4 regions of the Pectobacterium cacticida genome follow, and region 2 is predicted to be linked to each of the others. Evidence: predicted binding sites of a transcription regulator. Region 2 holds the regulator's gene; each other region holds the start of a gene.
The links. Region 2 encodes CRP, which controls carbon source genes, mostly activating them, when cyclic AMP is high. Its sites were predicted from a motif close to ATGTGANNNNNNTCACAT; they were not measured.
Positions count from the first base shown of each region.

Region 1: a site for CRP is predicted at 4,653-4,670, ahead of RFN81_RS14705 (iron-containing alcohol dehydrogenase). Genes of this name have one in related genera too.
Region 3: a site for CRP is predicted at 1,209-1,226, ahead of msrB (peptide-methionine (R)-S-oxide reductase MsrB). Genes of this name have one in related genera too.
Region 4: a site for CRP is predicted at 5,699-5,716, ahead of yrbN (protein YrbN). Genes of this name have one in related genera too.

Region 1 is NZ_CP133656.1:3,191,484-3,199,023, reverse strand. It holds gene RFN81_RS14720 (sialidase family protein) at 1-971, opposite strand, end outside; gene RFN81_RS14715 (sodium:solute symporter family protein) at 975-2,390, opposite strand; gene RFN81_RS14710 (dihydrodipicolinate synthase family protein) at 2,429-3,313, opposite strand; gene RFN81_RS14705 (iron-containing alcohol dehydrogenase) at 3,365-4,501, opposite strand; gene dtnK (D-threonate kinase) at 4,730-6,046, shown strand; gene RFN81_RS14695 (D-threonate 4-phosphate dehydrogenase) at 6,039-7,019, shown strand; gene RFN81_RS14690 (hypothetical protein) at 7,071-7,256, opposite strand; gene RFN81_RS14685 (dihydrodipicolinate synthase family protein) at 7,517-7,540, shown strand, end outside.
Region 2 is NZ_CP133656.1:493,275-500,814, forward strand. It holds rRNA gene RFN81_RS02330 (23S ribosomal RNA) at 1-2,671, shown strand, start outside; rRNA gene rrf (5S ribosomal RNA) at 2,809-2,924, shown strand; gene crp (cAMP-activated global transcriptional regulator CRP) at 3,392-4,024, opposite strand; gene RFN81_RS02345 (OsmC family protein) at 4,398-4,805, shown strand; gene RFN81_RS02350 (phosphoribulokinase) at 4,843-5,712, opposite strand; gene RFN81_RS02355 (YheU family protein) at 5,832-6,068, opposite strand; gene RFN81_RS02360 (hydrolase) at 6,093-7,085, opposite strand; gene RFN81_RS02365 (LysE family translocator) at 7,192-7,540, shown strand, end outside.
Region 3 is NZ_CP133656.1:2,122,265-2,129,804, reverse strand. It holds gene gapA (glyceraldehyde-3-phosphate dehydrogenase) at 1-991, opposite strand, end outside; gene msrB (peptide-methionine (R)-S-oxide reductase MsrB) at 1,342-1,761, shown strand; gene RFN81_RS09815 (YeaC family protein) at 1,895-2,173, shown strand; gene pncA (bifunctional nicotinamidase/pyrazinamidase) at 2,211-2,858, opposite strand; gene sppA (signal peptide peptidase SppA) at 2,951-4,801, opposite strand; gene RFN81_RS09800 (NAD(P)H nitroreductase) at 5,075-5,626, shown strand; gene RFN81_RS09795 (DNA topoisomerase III) at 5,720-7,540, shown strand, end outside.
Region 4 is NZ_CP133656.1:707,435-714,974, forward strand. It holds gene infB (translation initiation factor IF-2) at 1-415, shown strand, start outside; gene rbfA (30S ribosome-binding factor RbfA) at 492-890, shown strand; gene truB (tRNA pseudouridine(55) synthase TruB) at 890-1,834, shown strand; gene rpsO (30S ribosomal protein S15) at 1,956-2,225, shown strand; gene pnp (polyribonucleotide nucleotidyltransferase) at 2,475-4,595, shown strand; gene nlpI (lipoprotein NlpI) at 4,735-5,619, shown strand; gene yrbN (protein YrbN) at 5,729-5,800, shown strand; gene RFN81_RS03370 (DEAD/DEAH family ATP-dependent RNA helicase) at 5,793-7,540, shown strand, end outside.

The DNA of each region.
Region 1 (7,540 bases), 1.4 Mb from region 2:
ATCGCTATCGTCATTGGCGCTCGTGGAGCTCCCCAGAAGGCGCTACGACCCCCAGCCTTAACGTCCGGCATTGCAGCGTTGCTGGTTTTGTCTTCTTCATCTTCGATCTCATCGTACAGAGACAGACGGCGCTCGGTGGCATTGGCGGCGCTCATATGATTAAACACCAGCGCTAAATGTCCGTTTTTTAGCGTTGTCACCTGAATGGACGAATTATTGTTTGGCAAATCGGTCGCTACCGGTTCTGACCAGGTTTTCCCTCCATCCGTTGAACGGCTTTGATAGATAAAATCCGCCCAACGGCTACGATACAGTGCCAGCAGCGTACCATCCTGCAACGGGGTGATGTTCATATGCACACAGCCAGTGCTGTTTGGCACCGGGTATTCCTGCCAGGTTTTGCCTTGGTCGCTGGAGATTTTCACCGCGCTATCATCATAGTTGCCGACCCATTTTTCCCCCGGTTGCACGCGACAGTAGAATACAGGCAATAGCCAGTCGCCATTCTCCAGTACGGTAATGGGCTGACGAATAAAGGTGCCCGGCTGATCGAGCAAGGTTTCGATCTTGCCCCAGGTGGCGCCAAAATCAGTGGATTGGCGGTAACGCACAATGGCGGTGTCCTGGTTACCGGATTTCTGCGCGGTATACAGAAGCCACAACACATTATCTGGCGCGAGGAACAGTACGGGGTTCTGTTCGGAACGTGTAGCATCCTCCGAGAGCTTAATGGCTTTGCTCCAGCAATCGCTGCCCCGCGCAAGGCGAGACAGATAGATAGAAATATCCGCAATCCCTTCTTGCGTGCCGCCGAACCAGGCGCACAAAACATCGCCATTGGGCAAATGCAGTAGGTTGGCCGCATGATTCTGCGGGCATTCCGATGGAATGTAGGCATCCAGACGCGCGTCATCCCCTGCTGCGTGATGCATTTTCCCACTACGTTCCACGGTAATGATTTCGCTACTCATGACTTAGGCTCCTGGTTGCTTTTCAGTTTGAGAAAGTTTGATCTTGGTTGCTTTATTCGGAATCAGGCGATCGATCAGCATGACAATAGCTGGGGTAACCAACGCGATATACATGTTATCGATACCGTACGGGTTGCCGAGGATATACCAGACGGAGGTGAGCACGCAGGCTGCAATCAGGCTAGCGTTTGCTCCGCGTGCGCTGTTAAAAAACGGCAGATAGAATGCGATCACAGCAACGACTGAAATGGATAGGCGAATAGCGCGAGTAAAAAACGATAGCTTTAGAACTTCCGGCACCAGCAGGACGAAAATTAACGGCAAGAATCCAATAATGAGCGAGAATACTCGTGTCATTTTCATCTCTTTTTCTGGCGTCGGATTGTAGTATGGGACGTAGAAATCTTTCACGATCAGTGACGCAATCGCCAACGCCACGGTACTTACACTAATGAAGATCGATGCGACCAGAGAGGTTGTCACTAACCCTGCAAGCCATGGGTTCATATCTTGAAGGAAGATTGGCATCGCATACAGGCTGTTGATCTCTGGATGAGCGAACTTCGCCGCGACGCCGATAACCGCAATTGCAATCGCAATCGGCATGCAGAAGATGAAGGCGATCCAGGTAGCTCGTTTGGCGCTGGCCGCATTTCTTGTTGATGAAATGGCCTGAATAACGAATTGCGTACAGAAAATGGAGCCAATGGTGCCAATAAGCCATGCAAAAATAGTGCTGGCCCCGATTTTACCATCCCACGTCCAGTAATAATCTGGCATTTTTTCGACCATTGGCGTAATACCACCAGTCATTTTCAGCGCCACGTATAAAATGATCATTACGCCGATGTATTTTATTGCGCTATGAATTAACGTCACGTAAGCAACGCCTTTCAAGCCACCAAAATAAAAGTAAAACGTACTGACGATAGCCGTAATCAAGGCCGCAACGGGCAGAGAAATTTTCAACACAGTCGATATGGCCGCTGCGCCGCTAACGTAATTACCTACGTTTACCAGTAGCAACGCGTAGATCATAATGATCGAAATAATATTCTTGGTCGATGTGCCATATTTTTCTGCAATAGCGCCGGAAATAGTAACTTTACCCGTGTTATAGATCTTTTTGACTAAAATCATCCCGAACAGCAGGAAACCGATGGCTGCGCCAATGACCGACCACGACGCGGCAATCCCATTTTCGAATGCGGACTGTGCTGTTCCTATAGTGGATTTGGCCCCAATGAATTCAGTCATCAATAGAATTCCGACGATAAAAGCCGGTAGCGCACGGGAGCCTTCCATAAATTCTGAATTGGATTTACTGCGTAATTTAAGCGTCACCCATGAGGTGAATGCGATATAAAACACTATCATCCCAATGATAATGAGGGTGTCGGTAAAATTAAAATGGTTCATATCTTCTCGGCCTATAGATGGAAATTGAGATTTCTCTGTTACTGCGAGAATTGATTAAGTATGCGGCGGATGTTGTCTTCATCCTGAGTTGAGAATTGGATCGGATAACGGCTGACGCCGACATCATGTCCCATCAGGGTGAGCGCTTTTTTCACCACCGCCGGTGAGAACGCGATGGCGTATAACGTCTTACGTAGTTCGGCGACCTGTTCTTGCGCCTGACGAGAACCTTCGATGTCGCCGGCGTGAAAACGATGCCAGATCTGGCTGATGGGTTCCGGCGCTACGTTGGCCAGCCCGGAAATGCAGGCGGAACAACCGTCAACAAATCCCTGATGGATCAACGAATCCGGGCCATTCAACACATCAAAACCATCAACGTCTTTCACGGCGTGTAAATAACCGCTGAGGCTTTCATAGCTGCCTGCGCTGTCTTTGATACCGATGATGTTTGGATGATCCGCCAGCGTGCGGACGGTTTCTGGCGCCAGCGTATTCCCCGTGCGGGCTGGAATATTATAGAGAAACACTGGCACGGTCAGCGCATCGGCTACGGCGGTGTAGTGGGCGATCAGTTCTTCCTGTTTGAGGGGAATAAAATACGGTGTGATAACCGAAACGGCATCGACGCCCAGCGCGGCGATACGTTTGCCGAGCTTGATGGTTTCGCGCGTGGAAATTTCACCAATGTGACCGACAACGGGCACCTTTCGGCCCACTTCATCGACGCAGGTCTCGGTAACGGCGACTTTTTCATCGGTGTGCAGCACAAAAAACTCACCGTTGGTGCCGTTGCAAAAAATACCGTTGCCGTAGCGCATCTGGCGCTGGATTTGAAGCCGCAGCGCGGCGGGGTTAAATTCACCTTGGTGATCAAACGGTGTAACGATGGCGGTCAGGACGCCGGTAATGTTTTTACTCATTGGGGTTCCTCGTACACATGATTGAAAGAGGGAAACGCGGCGCGGTTTGGCTTAAAACAGCGTCAGGTAAACCTCACGGACATCGTCGGCACAGACCTGTGTCGGCACATTTTTCATCAGGCGCTGAACCTGCAAGGCCGCATCAACCAGATAGGGCAGATGCGCCTTTTCCACGCCAAGTTGCTGTAGGGTGTTAGGTAGGTTGAGGCGTTTAACCAACGCGCTGAAATACGTCACCAGCGCCTGCGCTTTTTCCGCTGTCGCGAGCGTTAGATCGGCATCTGGCAGCAGGTCATAGGCTTGAGCGAATTTTTCCTGCGCGGCGTTCTGCACGAAACGCATGCAAGGGGCGAGCAGGATGGCGTTCGCCACGCCGTGGGGAATGTGGTATTTGCCGCCCAGCGGGTAAGACATGGCGTGAACCAGATGCGTACCAGCGTGGGCAATCGCGGCGCCGCCATAATAAGAGGCCCACAACATATTGAGCTTGGCGTCCAGATTGCCGGGTTCGCGTACCGAGGTTTCGAGGTGGGCAAACAGCTTTTTCAGCCCAATCAGCGCGTAGTTGTCGCTGACCGGGTTAGCGCTTGTTGAGGTAAAGCACTCAATCAGATGGCAAAGCGCATCGATACCCGTCGACGCGGCGATGTGCGGAGGCATGCTAGTGGTCAGTTCCGGCACCAGCGCGACGTAATCCGGTAGCATCACCGGGGTAATAATACCGACTTTGGTCTCTTTCTCCGGGATTGCCAGAATAGCATTTGGCGTCGCTTCCGAGCCGGTGCCCGCCGTGGTCGGAATGAGCAGAGAGGTTGTGCGGCGCGTCGGTTTTTCTCCCGCCAGCAGGCTATCCAGCGTAACGGTTTCATCACCCGCGCACAGGACAGAAAGCAGCTTGGCGACGTCCAGGACGCTGCCGCCGCCGATGCCAATCACCAGATCGGTTTGGGGTTGTGTGAGCTGGCCCAGTATCTTTGCGACGTCATGTTGACTGGGTTCGGCAGGCACATTATCAACGAACAGAAGCTGCGGAACGGCTTGCTTAACGTGTGCGATCAGCGTCTGAACGTCAGGTAGCCCAACGATGTTTTGGTCAGTAACCAATAAAACGTGCTGTTTCCCTGTTAACAGGTAACGGATGTCCTGAAGTACCCGGTGACCGCTGAGGATCGTGCTATTGATATTCATGCCTATTACCTTGCCTTTTTCTCTTTTCTCGTCTTTGCCAGATCGTTAACACGGAAATGATTGATTTCAGTCATATCGCGTGATGTATTCACTTACGAACATGCTGTGCTGCATTGTGGTGACAATTTATAGGTGAAATGGCTGTTAAATAATTTGAGATTGCTCACATATAATCAAATATGATTTAATATAATCAAATATCAGGTAATCATGGAGTGGGAACGCACTATGCCAAACGTGCAGCAGTCAGCAGAACAGGTCTTGGTGGTTGCTGATGATTTTACAGGGGCTAATGATGCAGGCGTCGGTCTGGCGCAGCATGGCGCGCAGGTTAACGTCATTTTTGACGCGAACAAACTCCATGCCGATTTGCTGGGCGACGCGGTCGTTATCAATACCAATAGTCGTGCCGAGCGTAGCGACGTGGCGTCTTTGCGTATCGGCGACGCCATCGCCGCCTGGCGTGCGGCCGGGGGGCAAGGCTGGATTATCAAGAAAATCGACTCGACGCTGCGTGGAAATGTGGGCGCGGAAGTGGCCGCCGCGCTGTCTGCGGCTGCGGCGCCTATCGCACTGATTGCAGCGGCGTCGCCAACGTTGGGGCGTGTTACCCGACAAGGCGACGTCTGGGTTAATGGTCGTCTGCTTACCGACACGGAGTTCGCCAGCGATCCAATGACGCCGGTGGCCTCGTCTTCTATCGCCACTCGTCTGGCGGAACAAACCGCATTACCCAGTGCTGAGATTCATCTTGAAGAAGTGCGCCAGCCCCATTTAGCCCGCCGTTTGCAACAACTGGCAGAGGCGGGTGTCCGTCTGATTATTTTGGATACCGAAGTACAGGACGATCTGCGGCATATCATTGACGCGGCGAAGTCATTGCCGTTCCGTCCGCTGTTGGTCGGCTCTGCCGGGTTGAGCGATGCGCTGGCGGCCGCATTGGGTTTCACGCGTAACGACAACATGCCGCTGCTGGCAGTCGTTGGATCGATGAGTGATATCGCTCAAAAACAGATTGCCTTTGCGCAGCGGCATCGCGATGTCGTCATAGTGGACATCGACATCAACACGTTCTTCTCTCCCGATTGCGACGCCACGATGAACTCGTTATGTCAGGAAGCGGTAAGCGCGCTGGTAAACGGGCGACACTGCATTATGCGTCCTCGCCACAATCCGGAGCAGCGCTTCAAGATTGATGCGCGTTGCCGGGCGCTAGGGCTTAGCCGCCAGCAATTAGGCGAAACCATCAGCCACGGGCTGGGAGAACTGACGTGCCGCGTGGTTCAGGCGCTGGATCGCCGCGAGGCGCAACGCTTACCGGGAGGGTTGTATTTATCTGGTGGCGACATTGCGATTGCCGTAGCCACCGCTTTGGGCGCGACGGGCTTTCAGATTAAGGGGCAAATCGCATCCTGTGTACCTTGGGGATATCTGCTGAACAGCATGGTCGGCACGACTCCTGTCATGACTAAGGCCGGGGGTTTTGGCAACGACGCTACCCTGCTCGACATTTTGCGTTTTATTGAGGAGAGAATCAGTGAGTAAAATTATTGCGGTAACGATGGGGGATCCTGCCGGGATTGGGCCGGAAATTATTATCAAGGCGCTGGCCGACGGCGAGCTGTCCGGCGCACCTGCCGTGGTGGTGGGCTGTGTCCAGACGATGCGCCGTATTCTGGCGCTTAATGTGGCGCCATCCGTCACGCTGAATGTGATTGATAAACCCGCCGACGCGGCGTTCGCGCCTGGTGTGATCAACATCATTGATGAGCCGTTAGCGCGACCGCAAGCGCTAAAGCCGGGGTTGGTTCAGGCTCAGGCCGGGGATCTCGCCTACCGCTGTATTAAAAAAGCGACCGAACTGGCACTAGGGGGGGAAGTCCATGCGATCGCGACTGCGCCGCTGAATAAAGAAGCCCTATACTCTGCTGGGCATCATTATCCTGGCCACACTGAGTTGCTGGCGGAACTGACTCACAGCCGTGACTATGCGATGGTGTTGTACACAGAGAAACTAAAGGTAATTCACGTCTCAACGCATATTGCGCTGCGTAAATTCCTGGATACGCTTAACCGTGAGCGTGTGGAAACAGTGATCAACATAGCGGATACCTTCCTTAAGCGCGTCGGTTTTGCACACCCCCGCATCGCGGTGGCTGGCGTTAATCCGCATGCGGGAGAGAACGGCCTATTTGGTGACGAAGAGATCAACATCGTAACGCCAGCGGTCGACGCGATGAAAGCCAAAGGCATTGATGTGTCTGGCCCATGCCCGCCGGATACGGTTTACTTACAGGCGTATGAAGGCCAGTACGACATGGTGGTTGCGATGTATCACGATCAGGGGCACATTCCGCTCAAGCTGCTGGGCTTCTACGATGGGGTAAATATCACCGCTGGATTACCGTTTATTCGTACTTCTGCCGACCACGGCACCGCGTTTGACATTGCCTGGACGGGAAAAGCCAAATCCGAAAGTATGGCAATTTCGATCCAACTCGCGCTGCAACTCGCCTGATTGCCGTCCTTCGCCCCCGCAGTCGGCGTGGTGTTTTCAGCGACGTAGATATCAGGTAATGAATTTCCCGCCCTCGGGCGGGTTTGAGTATCCTGCCATTAGGAATAGAGTGAACGTCATCGCGTTACACCCGTTTGCGCTATTTTTTTCCATCTTCCATCTTCCATCTTCCATCTTCCATCTTCCATCTTCCATCTTCCATCTTCCATCTTCCATCTTCCATCTTCCATCTTCCATCTTCCATCTCCGATTCAGGATTCCATGCCGCTAGGTATTACTGCTTCCCTTTTTACCTTCACTTCTAGGTTTTGTGATCCAGTGACCAATTCTTAATGTTGCACTCAGTTGGTTATTTACGCACCACAAGTTGTGGTGCTAGCATTTTGTTATGAAATATAGAACTTAGTTTTATAATGTAAAACAAAATGACTTGGCCGATTAAATATGGATCGCGAGCTCGTTTCTTTTTGGTTATCTAGTGCTGTAAGGAGAATTGAATGGGGTGTATCACAGCGTTTACG
Region 2 (7,540 bases):
CCCCCAGTAGCGGCGAGCGAACGGGGAAGAGCCCAGAACCTGAATCAGTGTGTGTATTAGTGGAAGCGTCTGGAAAGTCGCACAGTAAAGGGTGATAGTCCCGTACACAAAAATGCACAGGCTGTGAGTTCGATGAGTAGGGCGGGACACGTGATATCCTGTCTGAAGATGGGGGGACCATCCTCCAAGGCTAAATACTCCTGACTGACCGATAGTGAACCAGTACCGTGAGGGAAAGGCGAAAAGAACCCCGGCGAGGGGAGTGAAATAGAACCTGAAACCGTGTACGTACAAGCAGTGGAAGCCCACTAGTTGGGTGACTGCGTACCTTTTGTATAATGGGTCAGCGACTTATATTCTGTAGCAAGGTTAACCGAATAGGGGAGCCGGAGGGAAACCGAGTCTTAACTGGGCGTTAAGTTGCAGGGTATAGACCCGAAACCCGGTGATCTAGCCATGGGCAGGTTGAAGGTTGGGTAACACTAACTGGAGGACCGAACCGACTAATGTTGAAAAATTAGCGGATGACTTGTGGCTGGGGGTGAAAGGCCAATCAAACCGGGAGATAGCTGGTTCTCCCCGAAAGCTATTTAGGTAGCGCCTCGTGAATTCATCTTGGGGGGTAGAGCACTGTTTCGGCTAGGGGGTCATCCCGACTTACCAACCCGATGCAAACTACGAATACCGAAGAATGTTATCACGGGAGACACACGGCGGGTGCTAACGTTCGTCGTGAAGAGGGAAACAACCCAGACCGCCAGCTAAGGTCCCAAAGTCATGGTTAAGTGGGAAACGATGTGGGAAGGCCTAGACAGCCAGGATGTTGGCTTAGAAGCAGCCATCATTTAAAGAAAGCGTAATAGCTCACTGGTCGAGTCGGCCTGCGCGGAAGATGTAACGGGGCTAAACCATGCACCGAAGCTGCGGCAGCGACACTAAGGTGTTGTTGGGTAGGGGAGCGTTCTGTAAGCCTGCGAAGGTGGCCTGTGAGGGCTGCTGGAGGTATCAGAAGTGCGAATGCTGACATAAGTAACGATAATGCGGGTGAAAAACCCGCACGCCGGAAGACCAAGGGTTCCTGTCCAACGTTAATCGGGGCAGGGTGAGTCGACCCCTAAGGCGAGGCCGAAAGGCGTAGTCGATGGGAAACAGGTTAATATTCCTGTACTGGGTGTGACTGCGAAGGGGGGACGGAGAAAGCTAGGTTATCCGGGCGACGGTTGTCCCGGTTTAAGCGTGAAGGTGGATGACTTAGGAAAATCCGGGTCATTGTTAACACTGAGGCGTGATGACGAGTCACTACGGTGATGAAGTAACCGATGCTACGCTTCCAGGAAAAGCCTCTAAGCACCAGGTCACATCGAATCGTACCCCAAACCGACACAGGTGGTCAGGTAGAGAATACTCAGGCGCTTGAGAGAACTCGGGTGAAGGAACTAGGCAAAATGGTGCCGTAACTTCGGGAGAAGGCACGCTGGAGTTGGTGAAGTCCCTGGCGGATGGAGCTAAGACCAGTCGAAGATACCAGCTGGCTGCAACTGTTTATTAAAAACACAGCACTGTGCAAACACGAAAGTGGACGTATACGGTGTGACGCCTGCCCGGTGCCGGAAGGTTAATTGATGGGGTAAGCTGTAAGGCGAAGCTCTTGATCGAAGCCCCGGTAAACGGCGGCCGTAACTATAACGGTCCTAAGGTAGCGAAATTCCTTGTCGGGTAAGTTCCGACCTGCACGAATGGCGTAATGATGGCCAGGCTGTCTCCACCCGAGACTCAGTGAAATTGAACTCGCTGTGAAGATGCAGTGTACCCGCGGCAAGACGGAAAGACCCCGTGAACCTTTACTATAGCTTGACACTGAACCTTGAGCCTTGATGTGTAGGATAGGTGGGAGGCTTTGAAGCGTGGACGCCAGTCTGCGTGGAGCCAACCTTGAAATACCACCCTTTAATGTTTGATGTTCTAACGTGGGCCCCTGAGCGGGGTTGCGGACAGTGTCTGGTGGGTAGTTTGACTGGGGCGGTCTCCTCCCAAAGCGTAACGGAGGAGCACGAAGGTTAGCTAATCCTGGTCGGACATCAGGAGGTTAGTGCAAAGGCATAAGCTAGCTTGACTGCGAGAGTGACAGCTCGAGCAGGTGCGAAAGCAGGTCTTAGTGATCCGGTGGTTCTGAATGGAAGGGCCATCGCTCAACGGATAAAAGGTACTCCGGGGATAACAGGCTGATACCGCCCAAGAGTTCATATCGACGGCGGTGTTTGGCACCTCGATGTCGGCTCATCACATCCTGGGGCTGAAGTAGGTCCCAAGGGTATGGCTGTTCGCCATTTAAAGTGGTACGCGAGCTGGGTTTAGAACGTCGTGAGACAGTTCGGTCCCTATCTGCCGTGGGCGTAGGAAGATTGAGAGGGGTTGCTCCTAGTACGAGAGGACCGGAGTGAACGCACCGCTGGTGTACGGGTTGTGATGCCAATTGCATTGCCCGGTAGCTACGTGCGGAAGAGATAACCGCTGAAAGCATCTAAGCGGGAAACTTGCCTCGAGATGAGTCTTCCCTGGGCACAAGATGCCCCTGAAGGGCCGTTGAAGACGACGACGTAGATAGGCTGGGTGTGTAAGCGTAGCGATACGTTGAGCTGACCAGTACTAATGACCCGAGAGGCTTAACCTTACAACACCGAAGGTGTTTTGAGAGATGAAAGACGCATAGAGAACGATATTCAGCTTGTTTTAGGATTGGTTCTGATGGTTACGGAGATGACAAAGAAGGGAGTCATGTTAAGTAACGGTCGGAATGAAACAGATTTGCCTGGCGGCGATAGCGCGGTGGTCCCACCTGACCCCATGCCGAACTCAGAAGTGAAACGCCGTAGCGCCGATGGTAGTGTGGGGTCTCCCCATGTGAGAGTAGGGAACTGCCAGGCATCAAACAAGTGGAAAGCCCCTGTCGCAAGACAGGGGCTTTTTGCTGTGCTGCGCCCAGCATGAGCACATTCCTGCGGGGGAAAGTCCTGCCATAAGTTGATCACAACACAACGAATGAAGCGAAGTGCACTTGCGTGAGGGGGAGCGCAAACGCCAAGAGTCTGGCGGCGAGCTGGATACATCGGCTCAGGGCAATCCAGCTCAAGCAATGGAAGAGTGGTAAGACGGTGAACTGGGCGTTATGTGCAATGGGAGTCAGTGCGACGGTGGCTCAACAGCCGCTGCGGGAGGAGATACAGTGCCAAACTATTCAATAGGGTATTTTAACCCAGCAATGGCTCGACAGTCTGGGAGTGCCTCATCTCTTGGCCTCAACTTCCCAAACCGCCCGGTGCGGACCCGCATGCCGGGTGACGCGGAGGGGCACAGTTCATAAGAACTGCGCCCTATGCCGATTTACAAGGCGTTAGCGAGTGCCATAAACGACAATCGTTTTACCATGAGCAGAAATCAGATTCTGATCTTCTAACATTTTTAGAATACGCCCCACGGTTTCACGTGAACAGCCAACGATTTGTCCAATTTCCTGGCGAGTAATTTTTATTTGCATGCCATCTGGGTGTGTCATGGCATCAGGCTGTTTGGCCAGGTTAAGTAGAGTCTGTGCGATACGGCCAGTGACATCAAGGAAGGCAAGATTGCCCACTTTTTCTGAAGTTACCTGGAGGCGACTTGCCATTTGAGCAGATAGACGCATGAGAATATCTGGATTGACTTGAATAAGTTGGCGGAATTTTTTATAAGAAATTTCTGCAACTTCACAAGCTGTTTTCGCTCGGACCCAGGCGCTGCGTTCCTGACCTTCTTCGAATAGGCCAAGCTCACCAATAAAATCGCCTTGATTGAGGTAGGAAAGGATCATTTCCTTGCCTTCTTCATCCTTGATTAGCACTGCGACAGAGCCTTTAACGATATAGTAAAGCGTTTCTGCTTTTTCACCTTGGTGAATCAGCGTGCTCTTCGATGGATACTTATGGATGTGACAATGGGAAAGGAACCATTCGAGAGTTGGGTCTGTTTGCGGTTTGCCGAGAACCATTCGCTATCATCCTCTGTTGTAATTTACTACGCAAATTACAGGGGTCAGAGTTCCCTGTACGGCGCGTTTAACTGCTAAAAATAAAATTTAGTCTAGGCAGAATGATGTCAGGGAATATACTGGAACCATTGTACCCCCTGATTTCCGGTTGCTGTCTTGCCGCACCGTAAACATAACTGAGGTATGTTTGGTTACGCCATCATCTTCTTCGTTTCAGGGGGCGTCCAGAAACAGTCTATTCTATTTTTGTTTTAACACAGCTTTGAGGATGTGTCTTGTGTTGTCTCGCGTCAGTATGACAACGCGCCGAATTTTGCTGACTTTTGTACAGTTAAGATATAAGTTTTCAAAAAAATTTTAGCGGGGAAGCATCATGCAAGCTCGGGTGAAATGGGTTGAGGGTTTAACGTTTCTGGGGGAGTCCGCGTCAGGGCATCAGATATTGATGGATGGTAATTCCGGTGATAAAGCGCCCAGCCCGATGGAAATGGTGTTGATGTCGGTTGGAGGGTGTAGCGCGATCGATGTAGTGTCGATTCTGCAAAAAGGGCGTAATGATATGACCGACTGTGAGGTGAGATTAACGTCAGAGCGACGGTCTGAAACGCCGCGTTTATTTACTCATATCAATCTGCATTTTATCGTTACGGGCAAAAATCTGACCGATAATGCTGTTGAACGCGCTGCTGCACTATCAGCGGAAAAATACTGCTCAGTAGCGCTAATGTTGAGTAATATTGTTAAGGTAACACACAGCTACGAAATTAGAACGTTGTCATAACGTTTCTCTGAGCGCGATATCGCCGAACCTGTCGCGCTTATTTAATCGCTTTCCCTTCAACCAATCGCTGTACCAGTGGTGCCATGATTAATTCCATCGCCAACCCCATTTTCCCGCCAGGAACGACCAGCGTGTTAATGTGGGAAATAAAGGATCCCTGTAACATGGCGAGTAAATAGGGATAATCAATAGCATCCAACCCCTGAAAGTGAATGACGACGAAACTTTCATCCAGTGACGGAATTGACTTAGCCGCGAACGGGTTAGAGGTATCCACCGTAGGTACGCGCTGGAAGTTAATGTGTGTACGAGAGAACTGTGGCGTGATGTAGGTGATGTAGTCTTCCATTGAACGGACGACGGAGTCCATTACGGCCTCACGCGAGTGACCTCGTTCATTGATGTCTCGCATCAGTTTTTGTATCCACTCTAAGTTAACGATCGGCACCACGCCGACGAGTAAATCCACATGCTGTGCCACGTCGTTTTGCTCAGTGACTACGCCGCCGTGCAGCCCTTCATAAAACAGAATATCGGTGGGTTCCGGCATCGGCTCCCACGGAGTAAACGTTCCGGGAACTTGATTGTAAGGAATCGCCTCGTCGTAAGTATGAAGATATTTACGCGTCTGGCCGCGTCCATGCAGACTGTATTCAATAAATGATTGTTCCAACAGACTGAAATCATTCGCTTCCGGGCCAAAGTAACTAATATGGCGCCCTAAATCACGCGCTTTGCGGATAGCCATATCCATTTCCGGACGGGTATAGCGGTGGAAGCTATCGCCTTCCAATCGGGCCGCACTTAGATGGAGTTGCTGAAAAATCTTATGGAAGGCCCGACTGGTTGTAGTTGTACCCGCTCCGCTGGAGCCAGTTACCGCAATAATCGGATGCTGATATGACATAAGGCGCGTGACTCCGTGATGGTTAACCTACAAAGTAGAGTGAGAGTGCTTACGCATATCCTCAATAATCGCGCAAGTTTTAAACATGCTTAGTCTGCCCTGTGATACCGTTCGCTACGTTAATAAGGGGTATCTTCTCCGGCATTGAACTGAGCACGCGGCATAATATTGAGGCTCTCATGTAGCTCAGACCATACTAACACGATGTCACCGGACTTCAGTTGCCGGCGAACATCTTCCACTTTCTGTGCTAGCGACCATTCTTGTTCGCCATAATCCGTACCTTCGCGCAGAACGAAAGCTTCAATGATGTTATCCAGCGTATCTGGATCGAGCTGTTGCCAGGGAATAATCACGTTATAATTCCTGAGTAAAATGGTTCATAAAGAGGCATCAGCGGCGTGGTTCAAAAATGTGTTAAGCCAAAGAGGAATACGCTGTTCCAGCCACATTTCCGGTTTCAACCAGGTGCCACTGACGAAGCCAACATGTCCGCCGTGTTCTGTTAACTGATATTCAATATTAGAAGGTAATTGTGATAGATCGGGAATAACGTCTGGCGTCATGAAAGGATCGTCCCTCGCGTGGATGATGAGTAGCGGTTTACGAATCTGGGACAGCAACGGCAAGGCGCTACAGCGTTGATAATAGTCTATAGCATCGCTGAAGCCGTGGATACGAGAGGTAATGACGTCATCAAACTCCTGTAATCGGCGAATGCGCTTCAACTGCGAAAAGTGAATCGGTAGTGTATCCGGATAGGCGTCTAGCTTACGGCCGACGCTTTGTTTCAGCAGATGCAGCAGGTAATACTGATAAAGTCGGGAGAAGCCTTGTTCCATCCGACGGCTACAAGGCTCAAGCATCAACGGTGCGCTGACAATCGTGGCCGCGGACAGGTAACAAGAGCTGCCCTGCTGGGCGAGGAGGCAGGCTAGCATATTGCCGCCAAGAGAAACGCCGATGGCGGCAGTGGGGGCATCGCCCAACGTTTCCTGCATCCAGCGCAGAAAATAACTGGCATCGCTGGTTTCGCCGGAGTGATACAGTCGCTTCATACGGTTGGGTTTGCCGCCGCATCCGCGAAAATGCATGACAACGCTCAACCAATCGTACTGCTTACAGGCTTGTAACAGGCCATGAGCGTAGGGGCTGTAAAAATTGCCCTCAAGCCCGTGAAATAACACCACGCGTGGTTTGTGCTTAGCCTGTTCCGGTGCTTCGCTCCACGCCAGATCGACAAAATCGCCGTCGGGTAATTCAAGTGATTGCCAGATGGGTAAGAACGATACAGAACGACGAATTAGGCGTGGTAAAAGTGTTTGCAGGTGTGGATTATGGGCGCCGCGTAGTGGATGAAAGTGGTTAGGCATAAAGAAGACGAAAATCTTGTTGGTGGCTCTTGTATGATCAATATCACACTGTTAGCTTCAATGCTGCTAGTTGGTACAACATTTGGGTCCGGAGCGCCCATAAATAATGGAACTAAGTTTATTTCTTTCGATGTTGGGTTTTTTGTGGGTAGCGGCCATTACACCAGGTCCGAATAATATGCTGTTAACCACTTCGGGCGCGAACTTTGGCTTTATGCGTTCTCTGTGGCTCATGGTTGGTATTATGTTGGGTATGCAGAGCATTTTGCTATTGGTGGCATTCGGCGTTGGTGGACTAATCCTCATTTATCCTTCTCTGCACTTTATCCTTAAAGTTCTGGGGAGCGCCTATTTGCTCTGGCTAGCGTGGAAAATCGCTACGGCGGCTTATGAACGGCTGGAAACCTCTGTTGCGCCTCCTCAGCCGATCCGACTTTATCAGGGGTGGCTACTAC
Region 3 (7,540 bases), 1.6 Mb from region 2:
TTGCAATGTGCGCGATCAGATCCAGGACTTTGTTTGAGTAACCTGTTTCATTGTCATACCAGGAAACCAGTTTCACAAAGTTGTCGCTCAGTGCGATACCGGCTTTGGCATCAAACACTGATGTCAGTGTTTCACCGTTGAAATCGGTAGAAACAACGTCGTCTTCAGTGTAACCCAGTACGCCTTTCAACTCACCTTCAGAGGCAGCTTTGATTGCGGCACAAATTTCTTTGTAAGACGCTGGTTTTTCCAGACGCGCTGTCAGGTCAACAACCGATACGTTAGGCGTAGGAACGCGGAACGCCATACCTGTCAGTTTACCGTTCAGTTCAGGGATGACTTTACCTACGGCTTTCGCTGCGCCAGTAGAAGAAGGGATGATGTTCTGAGACGCACCGCGGCCGCCACGCCAGTCTTTATGAGACGGGCCATCAACGGTTTTCTGCGTTGCAGTGGTCGCGTGAACGGTCGTCATTAGCGCTTCAACGATGCCGAAGTTATCGTTAATCACTTTTGCCAGCGGAGCAAGGCAGTTAGTGGTGCAAGACGCGTTAGACACGATGTCCTGGCCGGCGTAAGTTTTGTGGTTAACGCCCATTACGAACATTGGCGTATTGTCTTTGGAAGGCCCTGTCAGAACGACTTTTTTCGCGCCAGCAGCGATGTGTTTACGCGCAGTTTCGTCAGTCAGGAACAGGCCGGTCGCTTCAGCAACGATATCGACGTTGGCTTCGTTCCATTTCAGATTGGCAGGATCGCGTTCTGCGGTAACACGGATGGTTTTACCGTTAACAATCAGGTGGCCATCTTTAACGTCAACGGTGCCGTTGAAACGACCATGTGTGGAATCGTACTTCAGCATGTACGCCATGTAATTCGCATCTAACAGATCGTTAATTGCAACAATCTCGATGTCAGAACGTTCTTGCGCGGCGCGGAAAACAATACGGCCGATACGGCCAAAACCGTTGATACCTACTTTGATAGTCATATATTCCACCAGCTATTGGTTTGTGAATAGTGAGTAAAAGGGTTGGTTGTAAAATTACAAAAACCTTGCTGAGCGTCAAGCGGAATCGTGTCAATAGTTGCGGTAAGTCAAACCTATGACTAATCCTTGTACGAAAACCGATTGAACCTGTAACTTAGTAACATCTAAGACTGATATTGGGGCGAAACGTATCATATAAAGCCCATGTGTTCTCTATATGTGATGCATGTCACAATTAAAGGCTCATGCTTAAAACATGCAGAGGATTAAGTGATAACAGTCTACCAGATTGTTAAGCTCTTGTTATAATCGACAGCCTAACGAATTGATGCTCCAGCTGTGAGACTTTCATGATTAACGACTCTGCTACACCAACACCTTCCGATGATACAGAATTGACTGAGATGCAGCGCTATGTCACTCAGCAACGCGGTACGGAACCCGCATTTTCAGGCAAGCTACTGCATAACAAACGCACCGGCATCTATCACTGCCTGTGTTGTCAGGCCCCACTATTTTATTCCGATAGCAAATATGATTCAGGTTGCGGTTGGCCAAGTTTTGATCGGCCTGTTGCCATTGATGCCATTCGCTATCTGGAAGACGATTCGCACAATATGCGTCGTATTGAGATTCGCTGTGGGCAGTGCGATGCGCATCTGGGCCATGTCTTCCCTGATGGCCCCCCAACCACTGGCGAACGTTATTGTGTTAATTCCGCCTCGCTGAGCTTTATCGACAAGGCGAATGGCGAGCGCATTGATGGATAAGCTTTAAACGATTCAGCCATTCTTATGAAAATACAAATGTTATGAGAATGCAAATGTTGCGATATGCCATGAATATCTGGACTATAATCGTTGCGCGAGTAAAGCGCTGTATTTTCTTGGAGCAGAAATGGGTATGGAACTCAATGAGTTGATTGACGCCATGACGCCAACCATTTACCAACGGATAGTGACGGCCGTGGAACTGGGTAAATGGCCGGATGGGGTCGCATTGACGCCTGAACAGAAAGAGAACTGTCTGCAAATGGTTATGCTGTGGCAGGCTCGCCATAATACGCAGGCTGAACACATGACGATTGGCACTGATGGTGAAATTGTGCTGAAGAGCAAGCAGGAACTAAAGCGTCAATTTACGCAAGCCGATGCGATTGTTAGGCTAAAGCCAGATGCATAAACGGCATATTTAACCCGGCGACGCCCGTTACCGATAATCAGCGGATTGACGGTAGAGTGGCAAGGAACCGCGTTATATCTGTTAGTATTGCCCCCCGCTGCGCCATCTCTTGTAGTGCCGCATCGCTGTCGTTAGGTAAGAGGTTTACACCACGACAGCCATCTACCAGCACCTCGGTGTGGTATCCCAAGTCTATGGCATCTAACACGCTGAACTTTACGCAATAATCTGTTGCCAGCCCCATTATCGTCAGATGGGTAATCTGGTGAGCGCGTAGCCATGCATCCAGATCGGTTTTAACCCGATGTCCGTTATCGAAAAAAGCGCTATAGCTGTCAACCTCAGGCTGAGTCCCTTTTCGCACAATCCACTGAATGGCAGACCGATGTAATGCCGGATGGAGGTCTGCGCCTGCTGTGTGCTGTACGCAGTGAACGGGCCACCATACCTGCGGTAATCCATTTAATTCACCGGTATCGCCGATGCTGGCATGTGCATTAGCAGCAAAACTACCGTGATTAGCAGGATGCCAATCCTGACTGGCGATTATCGTAACGCCTGCCGCCTCGCAGGCATCAATGGCACGGTTGGCAATATCAATAACGCGATCGCCCTCCTTAACGGCCAATGAACCACCAGGACAAAAATCATTTTGCAAATCAATCAGTAGCAGTGCTTTTTTCATGGACAGCTCCGTGATGGATCGAGGTACAGTGATAAATCAAACCCAATCACCATCAGCAATAATGACGATGATTGAGCCAATTAATATGAATATTAGCGAACGTCCCCACAGGGGAGGCAAAATGCATATCGATTTTGCGGATCGTTGAAATTATTCATGAGGGAAGGTTGTGCGCGCACCACCTCCGCCAACTGTGCAACCGGTGCGGGCAACATGGATTGAACGGCAACAGGTAATAATGCATAAACTGAGGCATTCACCTGATTCAACATCGTATCGAACAGACCCGGCGATTCGGCATACCAATTCAATTGATATTGATCCAGCTTCGCCAGTTTAGCGGCTAATTTCACTGCATCATCAAAATCACCTAGCTGATCGACCAGGCCATTTTCTTTCGCATCGCTACCCACCCAAACGTGCCCTTGAGCGATTTTATCGATTTGCTCCGGCGTTTTTTTACGCGACTGTGCCACAATATCAATGAAATTTTTATAGCCACGTTCAATACTTAGCTGCATCATCTGTGAAAACTCCGGAGGCAGCGACTTGGTGATAGACAGATCGGCCAATGGAGAAGTGGCTATGCCATCGGTGTGGACGCCAAGACTTTCCAATGAATTTTCAAACGTAGTAATTACGCCAAAAATACCGATGGAGCCGGTTAACGTAGCAGCGCTGGAGATTATCGCGTTCGCTGGCGTGGAGATCCAGTACCCTCCTGATGCCGCCATTCCTCCCATGGAAACCACAATAGGCTTGCCTGCCGAGCGAAATGCCATCAATTCCGAGCGAATCTGTTCCGAGGCTGTAACACTACCGCCGGGACTATTGACGCGCAGTATCAGCGCTTTTATTTTGGGATCGAGTCGGGCGGCGCGAATCTGTGCGGCCGTGGTAGCACCGCCGACCATTCCTGGTGCTTCCGGCCCGTCAATGATGGCTCCGTTGGCAAAGATAACCGCAATCTGATTAGCGTTTTGCCCCTGCGGTTTAAGCGCGTAGTCGTAGATGCTGGTGGAATTATAATTATTTTTTTGGCTATTCCAGCCAAAGACTTTAATCAGTGATTGTTCCGTCTCGGAGTGTGATGCGACGACATCGACCAGCTTATTATCTAACGCATAGCGAGCGGTATCGCCCTGAACGGCCTGTAAACCGGCAATTATACCTGCTGCGCCGGGGAAGAGTTGCTGCGGCGTGATCTGGCGATTAGCGGAGACGGTGTTTAAATACTGTTGCCATAGTGCGTTAACCCAGCGTCCATCCGCATCACGGGCGGCTGGTGACATATCGTCACGCAAATACGGTTCTACGGCGGATTTATAGGTTCCCACCCGGAAGATGTGGGTGGTGACTTTCAGTTTGTCGAGGAGGGACTTGAAGTAGAGATTATTGGTGGCGAAACCGTGCAGATCAACACTTCCCTGTGGCGTTAATGACACGGTATTAGCAAAACTGGCTAAATAATATTGCGCCTGACTGTAGCTGTCACCGATGGCATAAATAGGCTTACCGCTGTCACGAAATTCACGCAGTGCCTTGCCAATATACTGAAGGGAGGGTTGGTCGGCGCCGGTAAAATCGCTGAGATCCAGCACCATACCCGTGATGTTGTCATCTCCCTTTGCCTGACGGATGCCGTCGACAATATCAAACAGTGAGTTTTCCTGACGTCGATTGCTCGATGCGCCGAAGAATTCGCGCCCTAATTGACGTAGCTTGTTATTAACCGTCGGTTTATCAACCACCACACCCGAGAGATCGACGAGTAACGCCCCCTTCGTGGCCGGTTCCGGCGTCGATTTTACTTGCAAGTAAATTCCAACGCCGACAAAAAGTAACGCGATAAGGAAAAGGTTAAGAATAAATTCCCTGATGAAATTGAGTAGACGCCATGTCCACGTAAACAATCTGCTAAAAATTCGCCACAGTGTGCGCATGATATCTCCATGAACGGGTAAAACAGCGTGTGCCCTGAGGCTCCCCTTTGCCTCAGACAAAGGATGAAGCATTAGGTATGCTAATATCCTAAAGAGCGGACAGTGAAAAGTCAGCATTAAATCGCCATAGAATCATACACCGCCGGGGTTATCTTGTAACAAAACTTCTACTTGTGCTAACGTGGCCCGCGATGTTGCGGTGCACCCCTTTCTCTCATTGAAATGGGGTGTGGCTAGGAACAATAAATAATATTGTCAGACTGGGGATACATAATGGATGCGCTTGAATTGCTAGTGAATCGTCGTTCGGCCGCGCGCCTTACCGCACCGGCACCTAAAGGTGACGCACTGGAAAACATCATCCGCGCCGGTATGCGCGCGCCGGATCACGGTGGCATGCAGCCATGGCGCTTTTTTTTGATTGAAAATGACGGCTTAGATCGCTTTAGTGCCTTATTGGCGCGAGCGGCGCAGCTGGAAAATCTGGATGAAGCCGGTATCAATAAGGCGCGTCAGGCACCTTACCGGGCACCGTTGATTATCACCGTGGTGGCGCATTGTGAAGACAATCCGAAAGTCCCTCGCTGGGAGCAAATTGTGTCCGCCGGCTGTGCCGTTCAGGCTATGCAAATGGCCGCCGTGGCGCAAGGGTTTAATGGCATCTGGCGTAGCGGTGCCTGGACGCATAATACGTTGGTACGTGAGGCATTTGGTTGTCGGGAACAGGATGAAATCGTTGGTTTTCTTTATCTGGGAACGCCACAACTCAAGGCTTCGACCACGGTCGCGCCCTGTGCCACTGAAGCGTTCGTGCGTCACTTCTGATCGTTTTCGTTGAGTAATATTGTTTTTATCCATTTTACTATCCACTTTCCCGCCCATCGCGCGGGACTTGTCCAGTCTGCTTAATGGTGAATAATGCGACTCTTTATTGCCGAAAAGCCTAGCCTAGCGCGGGCAATTGCAGACGTATTACCCAAACCGCATCGGCGAGGCGATGGCTTTATCGCCTGTGGTCAGCATGATGTTGTCACATGGTGCGTAGGGCACCTTTTGGAGCAGGCGCAGCCAGAGGTCTATGATGCGGGATACGCGCGCTGGTCCCTAGCCGATCTCCCTATTATTCCGCAACAATGGCGATTGCAACCGAGAGCCTCGGTGAGTAAACAACTCAGCACCATAAAAAAACTTCTCAATGAGGCCACAGAGGTGGTTCACGCTGGCGATCCAGATCGGGAAGGGCAATTGCTTGTGGATGAGGTATTGGAATACCTTGCGCTTTCAGAAGAGAAACGCCAAAAAGCGCGCCGCTGTTTGATCAACGATCTCAACCCGCAGGCGGTCGAACGCGCGGTGTCCCGCCTGCGTGAAAACAGGGAGTTCATTCCGCTCTGCGTATCGGCATTGGCGCGTTCTCGTGCTGATTGGCTTTACGGTATTAATATGACTCGCGCCTACACGTTATTAGGCCGCAGCGCCGGCTATGACGGCGTGCTATCGGTCGGCCGCGTACAAACACCCGTGCTGGGGCTGGTGGTACGGCGCGATGAAGAGATCGAAAACTTTGTTCCCAAGGATTACTTTGAAGTAAAGGCGCATATCGTGACGCCTGCCGATGAACGTTTTGTCGCGCTTTGGCAGCCCAGCGAGTCTTGTGAGCCTTATCAGGACGAAGAAGGGCGTTTACTACATCGAGCGCTGGCAGAACATGTCGTCAAACGTATTGAAGGCCAGCCGGCAGTCGTTATCAACTACAATGACAAACGGGAATCGGAAATCGCGCCGCTGCCTTATTCGCTCTCAGCGTTACAGATTGAGGCGGCTAAACGCTTCGGGCTGAGTGCACAGCAGGTGCTGGACGTATGCCAGAAACTGTATGAAACGCATAAATTGATTACCTATCCGCGTTCTGACTGCCGCTACCTGCCAGAGGAGCATTTTGCCGGGCGCCATGCCGTTTTAAACGCCATATCCGTCCACCAGCCTGACTTGTTGCCTCAGCCGGTAATGGATGCAGATCGGCGTAATCGCTGCTGGAACGACGGTAAAGTCGATGCCCACCACGCAATCATTCCTACCGCCCGTAGCGCGCGTGTCTCACTGACGGAAAACGAGCGCAATGTGTATGGTTTAGTTGCGCGGCAGTACCTCATGCAGTTCTGTCCAGACGCGGTGTTCCGTAAATGCGAGATTGAACTGGATATCGCAGGCGGTAAATTCATTGCTAAAGCACGCTTTCTGGCGGAAGCCGGTTGGCGCACGCTGTTGGGGGGTAAAGAACGGGACGAAGAGAACGAAGGCACGCCGTTGCCTGTCGTGGCAAAAGGGGACGCGCTACTGTGTGAACGTGCTGAGGTGGTTGAGCGACAGACCCAGCCGCCGCGACCGTTCACCGATGCGACACTGCTTTCGGCGATGACCGGGATTGCTCGTTTTGTGCAAGATAAAGCGCTGAAGAAAATACTGCGAGCGACCGATGGTTTAGGTACAGAGGCAACGCGTGCGGGCATCATCGAATTACTGTTTAAGCGTACATTTCTGTTTAAGAAAGCGCGTTACATTCATGCGAGTGAAGCTGGGCGCGCATTAATACATTCCTTGCCGGACAGCGCGGTGCATCCCGACATGACGGCGCATTGGGAGGCTACACTCACTAAGATCAGCGAGAAACAATGTCGCTATCAGGATTTTATGCAACCGCTGACGAACAGCTTACATACGTTGATTCAGCAGGCAAAA
Region 4 (7,540 bases), 210 kb from region 2:
AGCACGCCGCATTGTTGAATCAGAAAACCTGGATCTGCGTTATTACTCCGTCATTTATGACTTGCTTGACGAAGTGAAACAGGCGATGAGCGGGATGTTAGCGCCTGAATACAAACAAGAGATCATCGGTCTGGCCGAAGTACGTGATGTCTTTAAATCGCCGAAATTTGGTGCCATCGCCGGTTGTATGGTGACGGAAGGTGTCGTTAAGCGCCACAATAAGATCCGTGTACTACGTGACAACGTCGTGATCTACGAAGGTGAGCTGGAGTCTTTACGCCGCTTCAAAGATGACGTTAACGAAGTTCGCAACGGCATGGAATGTGGCATTGGCGTGAAGAACTATAATGACGTTCGTCCTGGCGATGTGATCGAAGTGTTTGAAACGGTTGAGGTTAAACGTACGATCGCGTAATTCTTATTTGCGACAACGACGTAAGTAATTTGTAAGGGGGGCCTAGAGCCCCCCGATTTTTACTGGAGAATTTATCATGGCAAAAGAATTTAGCCGTACCCAGCGCGTTGCACAGGAAATGCAAAAAGAAATCGCCATTATCATTCAGCGTGAAGTGAAAGATCCGCGTATCGGTATGGCTACCGTATCCGGTGTAGAAGTTTCGCGCGATCTGGCGTATGCCAAAGTTTTTGTAACTTTTCTGAATGATAACGAGCCGGAACAAATTAAAACGGCGTTGAAAGCGTTGCAGGATGCGTCCGGCTTTATTCGTACCCTGGTTGGTAAGGCGATGCGACTGCGTGTTGTCCCAGCGCTAACCTTCTCCTACGACAACTCGTTGGTTGAAGGGATGAGAATGTCCAATCTGGTGACCAATGTGGTCAGAAATGATTCGGAACGTCGTGCTATTACGGGCGAAGATCGGGAGGATTAATGAGTCGTCCTCGTCGCCGTGGCCGTGATGTTCACGGCGTATTGTTATTAGACAAGCCGCAAGGTGCGTCATCCAATGATGTTTTGCAGAAGGTAAAGCGGATATTTAACGCTAACAGAGCGGGCCATACGGGAGCGTTAGATCCGCTAGCAACCGGTATGTTGCCGATTTGCCTTGGGGAAGCGACGAAATTTTCCCAATACCTGCTGGATTCAGATAAACGCTACCGTGTGATTGCACGTTTGGGACAGCGAACCGACACCTCTGATGCCGATGGCAACGTAATTGAAGAACGGGCGATAGGTTTTTCTGCAACGGAACTGGAGCAGGCGCTGGAGAGTTTTCGTGGCACTACACAGCAAGTACCCTCTATGTATTCGGCGCTAAAATATCAAGGGCGCAAGCTGTATGAGTATGCGCGTCAGGGGCTGACCGTACCGCGCGAGGCGCGTGAAATCACCGTTTACGAACTGCAATTCATTCGCTGGGAAGGTGATGAGTTGGAGCTGGAGATTCATTGCTCAAAAGGCACGTACATCCGCACTATTATTGATGATTTGGGTGAAAAGCTAGGCTGTGGCGCGCATGTGATTTACCTGCGCCGTTTACAGGTTGCCACGTATCCTATTGAAAGAATGGTAACGCTGGAGCAACTGGCCACATTGGTCGAGCAGGCTCAGGCGCAAGAGCTCTCGCCTTCACTGAGTCTCGATTCGCTGCTCATGCCAATGGAGAGTCCGGTCATAGCTTTTCCTGAAGTGAATTTGATACCCGTTGTCGCAAGCTATCTTAAGCAAGGGCAGCCTGTTCAGGCGGCGGGTGCGCCGCGTGCCGGGATGGTGAGGATCACCGAAGGTGATGAGCACAAGTTCATCGGCATGGGTGAAATTGATAGCGATGGTCGCGTTGCGCCAAGACGCCTGGTCGTTGAATATCCGGCCTAGCCTCGCTCGTCGCTTTCTTGCTATCGTCGAATGCTGAGGGTAGAATGACGCGGCTTGACTATTGGGTGGCTGAATTAGAGATCGGCGCCTGTTTTTTTATCTATAATGTTGGAGTATTACCATGTCTCTAAGTGTTGAAGCGAAAGCTAAAATCGTAGCAGACTTCGGTCGTGACGCTAACGATAGCGGTTCTACTGAAGTTCAGGTTGCGTTGTTGACCGCGCAGATAAATCATCTGCAAGGGCACTTCGCCGAGCATAAAAAAGATCACCACAGCCGTCGTGGTCTGCTGCGTATGGTTTCTCAGCGTCGTAAGCTGCTGGACTACCTGAAGCGTAAAGATGTCGCGCGTTACACCAGCCTGATCGAGCGTCTGGGCCTGCGTCGCTAAGTCTTCTGAGTTTTAGTAGGAAGGGGCCTCTTTTGGCCCCTTTCTTCTAGGAAGCGTTAGCAAAACAGAGTAGTGTATTGTTGTTAATATGATCTTTCATTACAGAGATTCGCGCGACTAATGAGAGGCTTTATCTGCATAAGCAAGATAAGGGTTGTCATTAGTCGTGAGGATGTAGTGTAAGGGTCGAGAGTTCATTGACGTGCTTATCTTGAAGAGGTGTAGCACGCCCTAGTTAAGGATCCTATTTTGTTAAATCCGATCGTTCGTAAATTTCAATATGGCCAGAATACTGTCACGTTAGAGACGGGTATGATGGCACGCCAGGCTACCGCCGCTGTGATGGTAAGCATGGATGATACCGCGGTATTCGTTACCGTGGTCGGCGCGAAAAACGCCAAACCCGGCCAAAATTTCTTCCCATTAACGGTTAACTATCAGGAGCGTACCTACGCTGCCGGACGTTTCCCTGGTGGTTTTTTCCGTCGTGAAGGCCGTCCAAGCGAAGGCGAAACGCTGATTTCTCGTCTTATTGACCGTCCTATCCGCCCCCTGTTCCCAGAGGGTTTCCTGAATGAAGTTCAGGTGATTGCGACCGTTGTTTCCGTTAACCCACAGGTTAACCCTGACATCGTTGCCATGATTGGTGCCTCTGCGGCGCTGAGCTTATCAGGAATTCCTTTTAACGGTCCTATCGGTGCCGCACGTGTTGGTTATTTGAATGACCAATATGTCCTGAACCCAACAACAGATGAACTGAAAGAAAGCCGTCTAGATTTGGTCGTCGCGGGTACAGAGGGCGCGGTTCTGATGGTGGAATCCGAAGCTGATCTGTTGAGTGAAGATCAGATGCTAGGCGCGGTAGTGTTTGGTCACGATCAGCAGCAGGTTGTTATTGAAAATATTAATGCTTTGGTTGCCGAAGCGGGTAAGCCGAAGTGGGAATGGCATGCGCCTGAGGTCAATGTTGCTTTAGAACAGCGTGTGCAAGCTCTATCTGAAGCTCGTTTGGGTGACGCGTATCGCATTACTGAAAAACAAGAGCGCTATGCGCAAGTTGACGCCATTAAAGATGATGTCGTTGCCGCTTTGCAAGCTGAAGATGAAACTTTGGATGCAAGCGAGATTCTGGAAATCTTAGGTAACATCGAGAAAAACGTGGTACGTAGCCGCGTGCTGGCAGGCGAACCGCGTATTGATGGCCGTGAAAAAGACATGATACGTGGTCTGGATATACGCACCGGCGTACTGCCCCGTACTCACGGTTCCGCGTTGTTCACCCGCGGTGAAACGCAGGCGTTAGTTACAGCAACGCTGGGTACGGAGCGCGACGCACAGACTATTGATGAGCTGACCGGAGAACGTACCGATCGCTTCCTGTTACACTATAATTTTCCTCCCTACTCTGTTGGTGAAACGGGAATGGTGGGTTCACCAAAGCGTCGCGAAATAGGGCATGGTCGCCTAGCCAAGCGTGGCGTGCTGGCCGTCATGCCTAAAGCGAGCGAATTCCCGTACACCGTACGTGTTGTATCTGAAATCACGGAATCTAATGGATCTTCTTCGATGGCATCTGTCTGCGGTGCTTCTCTGGCTCTGATGGACGCTGGGGTTCCGATTAAGTCAGCCGTTGCCGGGATCGCAATGGGGTTAGTGAAAGAAGGCGATAACTTTGTTGTTCTGTCCGATATTCTGGGTGATGAAGACCATCTGGGCGATATGGACTTCAAAGTTGCTGGCAGCCGTGAAGGTATTACCGCGTTACAAATGGATATCAAGATTGAGGGGATTACCCGTGAGATTATGCAGGTAGCGCTAAATCAGGCCAAAGGTGCACGTTTGCACATTCTGGGTGTGATGGAGCAGGCTATCAGCATTCCACGTGGCGATATTTCTGAGTTCGCCCCGCGTATTCATACCCTCAAAATTAGCACCGACAAGATCAAAGACGTAATCGGTAAAGGTGGTTCGGTGATTCGTGCGTTGACGGAAGAAACGGGCACAACCATTGAAATTGAAGATGATGGTACGGTGAAGATCGCTTCTACGGATGGCGAGAAAGCGAAGCATGCGATTCGTCGAATTGAAGAGATTACCGCTGAAATTGAAGTTGGCCGCGTGTATCAGGGTAAAGTGACTCGTATTGTCGATTTTGGTGCTTTTGTGGCTATTGGCGGCGGTAAAGAAGGTCTGGTACATATTTCTCAGATTGCCGATAAGCGTGTAGAAAAAGTGACCGACTATTTACAGATGGGTCAGGAAGTCTCTGTCAAGGTGATGGAAGTTGACCGTCAAGGCCGCGTGCGCTTAAGTATCAAGGAAGCCACAGTGCAAACCCAGGATGCGGCAGCAGCTGCTTCCGGAGAATAACACTGTTAAATAACAGCCCTATGGCGCTCCGCTTGATGTTTATGACGAAGCGCTGCATCTATCGTAAGGATATGGATGTTCTTACGCTTAGCGGTCCGGGACAGGATGTTCATCCAATGTTTGTCTTCGGGAGTGGGAAATGAAGCCTTTCTTGCGCTGGTGTTATGTTGCAACAGCACTCATGCTGGCAGGATGCAGCAACACGGATTGGCGTAAAGACGCAGTATTGGCGATTCCGTTACAGCCGACTTTGCAGCAGGAAGTTATTCTGGCCCGCATGGAACAAATCCTTGCTAGCCGGGCGCTGACTGATGATGAGCGAGCGCAGCTATTATATGAGCGCGGAGTGTTGTATGATAGCATCGGGTTGCGGGCTTTAGCGCGAAATGATTTTTCACAAGCACTAACGATCCGCCCTGATATTCCAGAAGTTTTTAACTATCTGGGTATTTATTTTACGCAGGCAGGCAATTTTGATGCTGCCTATGAAGCGTTTGATTCTGTACTAGAGCTTGATCCAACTTACAATTACGCGCGTTTAAACCGGGGCATCGCTTTGTATTATGGTGGTCGCTACCTGTTGGCGCAGGATGATCTGCTGGCGTTTTATCGAGACGATCCGAATGATCCTTTCCGTTCGTTGTGGCTGTATCTTGTGGAGCGAGAGATCAATCCAGATGCGGCTGTAAAGGCGTTAAATAAACGCTATCACGATGCTAAGAAAGGACCTTGGGGCTGGAATATTGTCGAATTCTACCTGGACAGTATCAGTGAGAAAACACTGATGCAACGTTTGCAGGAAGAGGCTACGGATAACACTTCGCTCGCTGAGCATCTCAGTGAAACTGACTTCTATTTAGGTAAGCACTACCTAAGTCTGGGGGACAAGGACACCGCTTTGGCGCTGTTCAAGCTGACGGTTGCTAACAACGTTCATAATTTCGTTGAGCACCGCTATGCATTGTTGGAATTGGCGCTATTAGGCCAAGAGCAAGACGACCTATCAGGATCGGACCAGCAATAGCTGACGAACATATCATCAGCCTGAAAAACTTCGGTATCACCTTTGCAGGTGGTGGCTTTTCTGTTCGCTTTTTAATCCAATTTGAGCCGGTTCACACTTTTCAATGAAAATGACTGAAAATTTTCACGATGAGTTATGTAGACTGGCCGCCATGTTTAATGAGGCACGTGTACATGACTGATTTACTTACTTCTTTTTCCGATTTGGGGCTGTCTGCTCCGATTATTAATGCCCTGACCGATCTGGGCTATGAAAAACCATCGCCGATTCAGGCTGAATGTATTCCCCACCTGCTGAACGGTCGCGATGTGCTGGGTATGGCGCAGACCGGCAGTGGTAAAACTGCGGCTTTTGCTCTGCCGTTACTCAATAATTTAAAACCTGAGTTAAAAGCACCGCAGATGCTGGTGTTGGCTCCAACCCGAGAGTTGGCTGTTCAGGTTGCTGAAGCCTGTAATGATTTTGCCAAACATATGCACGGCGTTAACGTTGTTGCCTTGTACGGCGGCCAGCGGTATGACGTTCAACTACGGGCGTTGCGTGGCGGTGCTCAAATTGTTGTAGGTACGCCGGGTCGTCTGCTGGATCATTTGAAGCGCGGAACGCTTGATCTATCTCATCTGAGCGGTTTGGTGCTGGATGAAGCTGATGAAATGTTGCGGATGGGCTTCATCGAAGATGTTGAAAATATCATGGCCCAGATCCCCGCAGAGCATCAAACTGCGCTGTTTTCTGCGACCATGCCTGAAGCGATCCGTCGCATTACGCGCCGCTTTATGAGAGATCCGCAAGAAGTGCGTATCCAATCAAGCGTGACGACGCGTCCTGACATTAGCCAGAGCTACTGGACGGTGCAGGGCATGCGTAAAAACGAGGCGCTGGTTCGTTTCCTTGAGGCGGAAGATTTTGATGCGGCGATTATTTTCGTTCGTACTAAAAATGCGACGTTGGAAGTGGCCGAAGCGCTGGAACGTAGTGGTTATAACAGTGCTGCGCTGAACGGTGACATGAATCAGGCATTGCGTGAGCAAACGCTAGAGCGCCTGAAAGACGGTCGTCTTGACATCCTGATTGCGACCGACGTTGCGGCGCGTGGTTTAGATGTTGAACGTATTAGCCTGGTTGTGAACTATGATATTCCGATGGACGCCGAATCCTATGTCCATCGTATTGGTCGTACTGGGCGTGCGGGCCGCGCTGGTCGTGCCTTGTTGTTTGTAGAAAACCGTGAACGCCGCTTGCTACGCAACGTTGAACGCACAATGAAGCTGACGATTCCTGAAGTGGAATTACCGAATGCAGAATTGCTGGGTCAGCGCCGTCTGGCTAAATTTGCCGCGAAAGTACAACAGCAGTTGGAAAGTAGCGATTTGGATATGTACCGCGCGCTACTGACCAAGTTACAACCGCAGGAAGAGTTGGATATCGAGACGCTAGCGGCTGCGCTACTGAAGATGGCACAGGGTGAACGTCCTCTGATTCTGCCACCCGATCCGGTATTCCGTCCTCGCCGTGAGTTCCGCGAGCGTGATGATTCGCGCGGCGAACGTCGCCGCGATCCACGTGAAGCCCGTGATGGCGAGCGTCCGCAACGTCGCGAGCGTCGTGACGCTGGCGAAATGGAATTGTATCGCATCGAAGTAGGTCGTGATGACGGTGTTGAAGTTCGCCACATTGTTGGCGCTATCGCCAACGAAGGCGATATCAGCAGCCGTTACATTGGCAACATCAAACTGTTTGCGTCTCACTCGACTATTGAATTGCCGAAAGGGATGCCAGGTGATCTGCTGTCACACTTTACTCGCACACGTATTTTGAATAAGCCAATGAACATGCAATTGTTGGGTGACGCAGTGCAACATCAGGAGCGCCGCGAACGTTCTGATAGCCGAGGCGGGCGTTCTTTCTCCGGCGGTGAACG